DNA from 2 places in the uncultured Virgibacillus sp. genome. Region 1 is predicted to be linked to the other one. Evidence: riboswitches for the same ligand, from Rfam matches in the RefSeq annotation. Region 1 holds a riboswitch; the other holds the start of a gene.
The links. A riboswitch is a leader RNA that binds a small molecule or an ion and turns the genes downstream of it on or off. The one in region 1 is predicted to bind thiamine pyrophosphate.

Region 2: another riboswitch for thiamine pyrophosphate. It lies ahead of Q1A47_RS03890 (ABC transporter substrate-binding protein); the one in region 1 lies ahead of tenA (thiaminase II).

What each region holds. Positions count from the first base shown of each region.
Region 1 covers NZ_CANMAB010000045.1:25,434-29,910, reverse strand. Annotated here, with positions in the region: gene Q1A47_RS11270 (hypothetical protein) at 227-427, opposite strand; gene Q1A47_RS11265 (DUF2642 domain-containing protein) at 441-635, opposite strand; TPP riboswitch at 915-1,026, shown strand; gene thiW (energy coupling factor transporter S component ThiW) at 1,231-1,728, shown strand; TPP riboswitch at 1,717-1,819, shown strand; gene tenA (thiaminase II) at 1,884-2,570, shown strand; gene thiD (bifunctional hydroxymethylpyrimidine kinase/phosphomethylpyrimidine kinase) at 2,570-3,376, shown strand; gene thiM (hydroxyethylthiazole kinase) at 3,373-4,146, shown strand; gene thiE (thiamine phosphate synthase) at 4,186-4,477, shown strand, end outside.
Region 2 covers NZ_CANMAB010000010.1:11,834-16,310, forward strand. Annotated here, with positions in the region: gene Q1A47_RS03875 (ABC transporter ATP-binding protein) at 1-262, opposite strand, end outside; gene Q1A47_RS03880 (ABC transporter permease) at 255-1,025, opposite strand; gene Q1A47_RS03885 (MTH1187 family thiamine-binding protein) at 1,025-1,315, opposite strand; gene Q1A47_RS03890 (ABC transporter substrate-binding protein) at 1,319-2,332, opposite strand; TPP riboswitch at 2,648-2,757, opposite strand; gene eno (phosphopyruvate hydratase) at 3,100-4,386, opposite strand; gene gpmI (2,3-bisphosphoglycerate-independent phosphoglycerate mutase) at 4,412-4,477, opposite strand, start outside.

The DNA of each region.
Region 1 (4,477 bases):
ATTTTTACAAATTGAAGAACTAATTCAAGGTTTGTCCAGCAAGTGCGTATTTTAAGAGGAATACATATATTGGACGTTTCTATAATTGTTTTTTAATGGGACCTTTTATTCTCTCTCTACATTCCATACCGTTAAACTATAATAACAGGTATAATCCTTCAAAAAGAAGAAGAATCATACCTGTTTTCGCATTTGAAGATTGAACAAAACTAAATGTTAGATTATGCTACGTAAATCGCACGAAATTAATAGCATTCAAAGATATATAAATTTTTTCAGTTCCATAACCATTACTAACATCAATAACAAGTACTAATTGTGATGTCACGTTCGAAAGAATACCTTCTATTAAATTACTATCTGTAGCTACTTCAACATTAGAACCTACACGTGTATTCAATTCAGCAGAAAAAGTATATAAAAACATCGTTATTCCTCCTTTATAATTCAGTAATCAACTCAATTTTATTTATTCGAATCAATGTTTGTTCTCCTGTATTTTCAATTAAGACAACATAGTCAGATCTAACCTTCAAAAGAGTCCCTGTTACTGTTCCAAAAGGAGTAGTGATCTCTATCTGTTCGTTCACCAAACTCTGAAGTAATTCTCTAATCGTAGAGGGAGTGCTTACCATTTTATCTTCACCCTTTCTTTAATATATCTCTATTTACCCTATGCTAAATTCATCTTGTCGTAAGGGCATTTATTTCCAAATAACATAAATTCAACAAATATCATATAACTATAAATAAAACTTAATAGACTGCTATCTTTAAGTGATATTAAAATTACGCGTTTATAAAAATAACTCTGTAGGTTAATACGCTATATTCTTTTTCCCATGACAAATAACAATATATTTGTTATGCTTGATTCAGTTAGTTGCTGAAAGCATAATTAAATTCACAAGTTACTTAACTACTAGGGGTGCCCAATATGTGGGCTGAGAGGAAACACGTGACGTTTCTAACTCTTATGGACCTGATCTGGTTAATACCAGCGGAGGGAAGTAGTAGACGCAACGTCTTTCTATTTTCTTACACAAAGCCAGGTCCATGGAGGATCTGGTTTTTTTCATAAGAACAGAGTGGATGTATATTATGCTTTGCTGTCTACCTTTAGCATCCATAGCTACTGGGGAGAGGCGTGTAGGACGTAAGCTATACCGCATATTGTCGGTAATTCCTATTGTTGTCCTATGCTCACTTTTTATAGAAAGGAGGGAATAAGTGAGAAGAACGCACGTATTAACATTGATGGCAATTTTCGTAGCAATTGGAACATTAGGAGCACAATTCTTATGGTTTCCTGCTGGAATTGCTAAAGCGTATCCAGTGCAGCACGCAGTAAATGTAATGGCGGCAGTAATACTGGGACCTGGTCCAGCCGTAGTCATAGCTTTTATGATTGGAATTTTACGAAATATGCTGGGGATTGGTACATTACTTGCTTTTCCGGGAGCAATGGTTGGTGCTTTCCTTGCTGGGCTTTTTTATCAGTGGTTTGGTAGAAAGCTGTGGGCTGTGATCGGAGAAAGCATTGGTACTGGTATTATCGGATCATTCATAGCGGTTCCATTTGCTAAATTGTTTATGGACAGTGCTGCTGGCGCTTTCATTTTCATGCCATCGTTTTTGGTAAGTAGCATAACTGGCGCATTTATTGGCTGGTTCATTTTATTACGAGTAAAGCAAGAAGATACGATACGCGTACAAGGAAACTACTAGGGGCGCTTTGTTGCTGAGATAAGGACTTTTCCTTTGTCCCTTTGAACCTGATCTGGATAATACCAGCGCAGGAAAGTAGTGGGGAACATATTATTATCCTCTATTTATCTACTTTTACACCTCTAGTGGCTTCCCATAATAGAAGGAGGCTAAATATGAATTTCACTGATCAATTAAGAGAAGAAAACAATGATATTTTCCAGCTTATTTTTAATCATCCCTTTGTTCAGGGGATAGGGACTGGCGAGATTTCTAAAGATGCGCTCGCACATTATATTAAAGCGGACTTTGAATACTTAAATGCCTTTATGCAAATTTATGGAATAGCGCTATCCAAATCAAAGAAACGTGATGATATTGCTTATTTCTTTGATCAAATAAATTTTATATTAAACGATGAAATCCACCCACATCATAACTTCTGCAATCATATCGGTGTGGACTATGCGTCCTTACAAGGACACCCTTTGCCACCTACTGCAGATCATTACATTAAACATATGATGTATCATGCACAAATGGGAACGTCTAGTGAGATACTAGGAGCTCTACTTCCATGCCCTTGGACATACTTAGAAATTGGTAGGGAATTAATGGAGCAGTATAATCCTAATAAAGATCACCCTTTTTACGATTGGATTAGTTTCTATGCAAGTGGTGATGTAGATAATACCACCTTTGAATTGAGAAAACGGTTGGATATACTTGCAGAAAATGCTGCCAAGGATGAAAAAGATCTCATTAGAGAAGCTTTTCGAAAAAGCTGCCAGCTGGAGCTTAAATTCTGGGAAATGGCCTACACATGTGAATCATGGCCAAACGCAGAAAAGGTGAACAGCTAATGGATAGCATACCTTGCGCGCTGACTATTGCTGGAACAGATCCGAGTGGCGGTGCTGGCATACAGGCAGACCTAAAAACATTTCAAGAACTAACCGTATATGGAATGTCTGTAATCACCTCTGTTGTGGCACAAAATACAACCGGTGTGCAAAACGTACACCATCTACCTGTTACGATGATAAATGAGCAACTAAACTCAGTTATATCAGATATGCCTGTGCATAGCATAAAAACAGGTATGATTGCGAACAAAGATATGATGCAGGTTATTGCAGAGCACTTGTCCAAATCAGTTGTGAACTATGTCATGGACCCTGTCATGGTTGCAACTAGTGGCGATCCATTAATATCGGAAGATGCTCGATCGTTTCTCAAACAGCAGCTATTACCATTAGCGACTGTAGTTACTCCTAATATTCCTGAAGCACAGTATATTACAGGACAATCTATTGATAATACAAGTGATTTGCAAGAAGCGGCTTTCGAGATCGTCAAAAGCTTTGGAGCACGCGCAGCACTTGTTAAAGGTGGCCACCTGCAAGGTAAAGCCGTCGACTATTTATATGATGGGAATAAGCTTTACACGTTCGAAGCAGAGCGGTTTCAAACAAAGAATACACATGGTACAGGTTGTACGTATTCAGCGGCAATTACTGCTCATCTAAGTAAAGGTCTACCACTTTACGAAGCTGTAAAGCAGGCGAAACAGTATGTAACAGCTGCTATTCAATACTCCTTTTCACTTGGTGCCGGTAACGGACCTACAAATCATTGGGCGGTACGCAAAGAAAGGGTGGAACAATGACACAATCCATTATTCAAGCAGTTAGAGAACAAAAACCATTGATCCATAACTTAACCAATGAAGTAGTCATGAATTTTACAGCTAATGGTCTTTTAGCCTTTGGTGGAGCACCGATAATGGCAAAAGCAGAACAAGAGGCTAAAGAAATGGCTACCGCTGCGAATGGTGTACTTATTAATATTGGTACAACAACTTTAAACGAGCTATCAGCTATGAAACTAGCAGGAATAGCCGCAAATAAAAAAGGTATCCCTGTCGTACTTGACCCAGTTGGCGTAGCGGCTACAACCTTTCGCCAAGAAGCTGTAAAGCATTTGCTACACGAAGTACAGTTTACCGCAATCAAAGGTAATGCTGGTGAAATGGCACAGCTTGTGGAGATCCCTTGGAAAACAAAAGGTGTTGAGTCAATTGGGGACGGTAATCTAGAAGAAATTGCCGTTAAAGTTGCCAAAGCCTATCATACAACTGCTGTAGTTACTGGTGAGACGGATGTAATTTACAGTGAAGGGAAAATAATTCACAACACGACTGGTCATGTATGGCTAGAAAAAATTACTGGTGCAGGCTGCTTATTAGGAGCTATTCTAACTGCATGCTTAACAACTAATCATGCTCTAGAAGCTAAGGCATTGGCAGCAGTACAGTTTTATGGACTTGCTGCTGAACACGCGGCTTCTCAAGAATATGTGCTTGGTCCTGGAAGCTTCTTACCAGCATTTATAGACGCCCTTTCCAAAGACTTAGATCAATTGAAAGGAGTTAATTAATCTTTGCAGCTAAAGGATGCTCTAAGAAAATACTTTATTATGGGTAGTCAGAACTGCCATAACGATCCAAAGCATATTTTGGAACAAGCAGTAAAAGCTGGTATAACAGCATTTCAATTTAGAGAAAAAGGAAACGGGTCATTAACTGGTTATAAAAAATTTATTTTAGGAAAACAACTTCGGAATATCTGTCAAAACTATCGTATACCTTTCTTCGTTAACGATGACATAGAACTTGCTGAAATATTAGATGCAGATGGTATCCATGTTGGTCAGGATGATGTATCTGCTCTGGAATTACGTAGGCGTTTTCCAAATAAATGGGTCGGCC
Region 2 (4,477 bases), on a different contig from region 1:
AACGCCAAGGAAGTAAGGAATCTGATTGAGGCATATAGCTGATGAATCCCCGTTTGCCGATAATCTCTTTTCCATTTAATTTAATCGTACCGGAATTAGGTGAGGTAATCCCTCCAATCAGTCGAAATAACGTGCTCTTCCCACTTCCTGATGGTCCAACAATCGAAACAAACTCTCCGTTTCGCACCGTTAATGAAATACGATTAAGAATAGTAGTTTCCCCATATTTTTTTGTTAGATTTACAAGTTCTAAATTACTCACTGATCTTCCCTTCTTCCGGTTTCCATTTAATTACTCTTTTTTCAATTAATGAAATACAACCAAAAAACAATAAACTTAACAGCACTATAAATAAGATAGCAACAAAGACACGATCTGTTCGGAAAGACGAAGATGCCAAAGTCATATATACTCCAATTCCTTCACTTGCACCAAGCCATTCAGATATCACCGCTCCCATTACGCTATATGTCGCCGATATCTTTAAACCACTAAACAAAGAAGGTAATCCATATGGCCACTCTAGCTTACGAAAGATTTGCCCTTTACTGGCACCTGTCATTTGCATATAGTGTTTCAGTTCTCCACTTGTTTGTCTAAATCCATCTAAAGCTGCTATAGTTATTGGAAAAAAACAAACAAGTGTAATAACAATTAATTTCGGCAAGATTCCAAAACCAAACCAAATTACTAATAAGGGAGCTAAAATAATAATAGGTATATTCTGTGATATTATTAATAATGGATAAAAGGCTTCCCTAACTGTCGGAATGAGATGAAGACAAACAGCAACGAGCGTACCTACACTGCTGCCTATCATAAATCCGATAATCGATAGTTGGATAGTCGATTGTAGATGACTAGCATAATTTGGCCAGCCATTGACAGCTTCTTGCCATATTACACTTGGAGCAGGTAGTAGCCAAGCTGGGATCGAAAAAATACGACAAGCTATTTCCCAACTGATAAGGAAAAGGATGAGGACCAGAGCTGGTCGCCATCCCTTTTCTCGCAATCTTCTCATTAGCGATACTTCTCCGTTAATTGTTCCATGGAAGCTCCAGAAGGTTGATAAAGAACCTTCACCTGTGAAATAACATTTTCACAACCAATTTCAGTCATCCTTTTATTCATCTTCTCAATAATTCCAAATAGTTCTGCAAGATCACCTTGCATTGTAGTTTCTAGTGGACTTACCTGATACTTAACTCCGGAATGATCGATAATCTTAATCGCTTCATCCACATACGGAATAACATCTTCACCATTTTTCGTTTTCGGGATAATTTGAATACTAACTAGTGCATCTGCCATCATTTATTCCTCCTTTGTTTCTGGTAAAAACTCATTTGTAAATGCTTTTTCACTATCTAACGGTTTATCTAACAGCTCATTCTCATACATCCAATTGGCGTAATTCTCCCATACCTCTTGCTTTTGTTCCCCCCACTGGTCCGCATCATCTTGATACTTTGACGCTAACCAAGCTTGACTTGCTTTTACTAATTCTGCATCCAAATCAGGAACAGCGTTAATTAAGATATCAGCGGCTTCCTCTGGTTGCTCAATTGCTAGATTATAACCTTTAGATACTGCAGCTAAGAATTGCTTAACTGTTTCTGGATCATCTTTGATCATTTTTTCATTGGTAGCTAAAACCGGCGTGTAATAATCTAAATTTGACGAATAATCGGTTAAATACACCATATTAATTTCTTCATCACGGAGCTCTGCCTCTACACCAGTCCAACCATAATAAATCCACGCAAAATCAATATCTCTTTTCACCGCAGTAAAAAAGTCCGTATCGCCCATGTTGATAATATCAACTGATTCTACATTAGCATTTTCCTGCTGCATGAGTGAGGTTAGAACCGCTTTTTCTACTGGAGCTCCCCAGCCACCATATGTTTTATCTTCAAAATCTTTAGGTGTAGTAATCTGTTTATTCTTGGGTGAGGCAAAACCTGAGGTATTATGCTGTATAACAGCAGCAATGGAAACAATCGGTATATCTTGTACACGAGCTTCAGTAATCCCCTCCTGATAACTCACACCAAAATCTGCTTTACCAGATGCAATTAACTGATCTGCTCCCGCTTCACCAGGCATAATTATGTCCACATCAAGGCCTTGCTCTTCAAAATATCCCTTCTCTTTTGCAACATATAATCCTGTATGATTCGTATTTGGTGTCCAATCAAGTACAACAGAGATCTTTTTCTTTTCTGTTGAGTCATTGTTCTGCTGACTTTGTTCTTTCTCTTCTGTACCACATGCCGTTAATATAAGCAGTGTAATCCCTAAACTAAGCAGTAAAAGCTTCTTCAATGTTTTCCTCCTCTTGAATACCTTTCTCATTGTAAGGAACAGCGTATGTATCATCTTGTTTGACTGTAATTCCTTCGCTAAGAATAAAAGCGCAAACACCCGATTAGCAACGCAGCGACGATTCAACGGAGATAAAGGACTCACGGTGAGCTTGCGAGCCGATGATGATTTAGATTAGGGCGATTCATGATGAAGTAGCCTAGTTTCTGGGCGCTGGAGCTGGACGCAGCTCAACACGCAAATTTTATAATTTCTTAGACTATAAAAAATGCCCTAGATGGTTAATCACCATTAGGGCATATACAACTTAATATTTGATGTATCAAACATGTTCCCTACGCTGGTTTAAACCAGATCAGGTTCTAAGAGTCAGTACCTTACGGATACAATCTCAACCAGCAACACTGGTCCCCCTACAACTTTAGTATTCTATTATTAATTCCATAGTAACTATGACATAATTCGTCCATTTAATCAAGTTTAAGAAACTCAAAAAATATAGAAACTTCTATGAACATAGAAGCAACTTCTGCATAAAGTGACACTTTAATCAGTGGGGGTTTTATTTATCCCACATTGATTGTTAGCACCACAGACCTAAAATCCTTTGAACCGACCGGACATTTACCGGCAATCGATCCTCCACTTCCCCATAGTGGTTTTACTTTATTGCTTAAAGTGGATTATTACTGCCAGTTATATGTGTGGGATAAACCTATAAAAAACCTCTTAAAGTATAACCACCATACCTTAAGAGGTTTTCTTCCCTATTTATTTAGGTTATAGAACGCTGTCTTACCAGCATATTCACCCATGCCTGCTAGCTCATCTTCAATGCGAAGCAGTTGATTGTATTTAGCTACACGATCTGTTCGAGAAGGTGCACCTGTTTTGATCTGACCTGCATTAGTCGCTACAGCAATGTCAGCGATCGTTGCATCTTCTGTTTCTCCTGAACGGTGTGAGATAACCGCTGTATAGCCAGCGCGTTTTGCCATTTCGATTGCTTCGAACGTCTCTGTTAATGTACCGATTTGATTAACTTTTACTAAGATAGAGTTTCCAATACCTTGTTCAATACCTTTGGAAAGCTTATTAGTATTTGTTACAAATAAATCATCTCCGACAAGCTGTACTCGTCCACCAAGACGATCTGTTAATACTTTAAATCCATCCCAATCATTTTCATCTAGTCCATCTTCAATGGAGATAATTGGGTATTTGTTGATCATGTCTTCATACCAATCAACCATCTCTTCAGAAGTACGAACAACACCTTCACCTTTTAGATTATATTTACCATCTTCATATATTTCTGAAGCAGCAACATCCATTGCAAGCTTCACTTCTTCTCCTGGCTTGTAACCAGCAGCTTCAATTGCTTCCACAATTGTTTGTAAAGCTTCTTCATTAGAAGCAAGGTTTGGTGCAAATCCGCCTTCGTCACCAACAGCTGTGTTATACCCCTTTGATTTTAATACATTTTTCAATGAATGGAAAATTTCAGCACCCGTACGTAGTGCTTCTTGGAACGTTTCTGCTCCAACTGGCATAACCATAAACTCTTGAATATCTACGTTATTATCGGCATGCTCACCACCATTAAGAATATTCATCATTGGTGTTGGTAGGGTTTTTGCATTAAATCCACCGAGGTAGTTATATAACGGTACTTCAAGATAACTAGCAGCAGCATGTGCTACAGCCATGGATACACCAAGAATTGCGTTAGCACCAAGTTTGCCTTTATTTTCAGTTCCATCTAATTCGATCATTAACGCATCGATGATATTCTGACGAGTAACATCAATCCCAAGTAATTCAGGTGCAATTATTTCATTTACGTTTTGAACTGCTTTTAGAACACCTTTTCCAAGATAACGATCTTTATCACCATCACGTAATTCCACAGCCTCGTATTCACCGGTAGATGCACCGCTTGGCACAAGTGCAGAACCGAAGGCACCTGATTCTGTAAATACTTCCACTTCAACTGTCGGGTTACCGCGTGAGTCTAATACTTCACGTGCATATACATCAGTAATGTATGGCATAATTTTTCTCTCCTTTAATTTCCTTTTATTTAATTAATGATTCGCCAGTCATTTCTTCTGGTTTTTCAATACCTAGTAAATCCAATAAGGT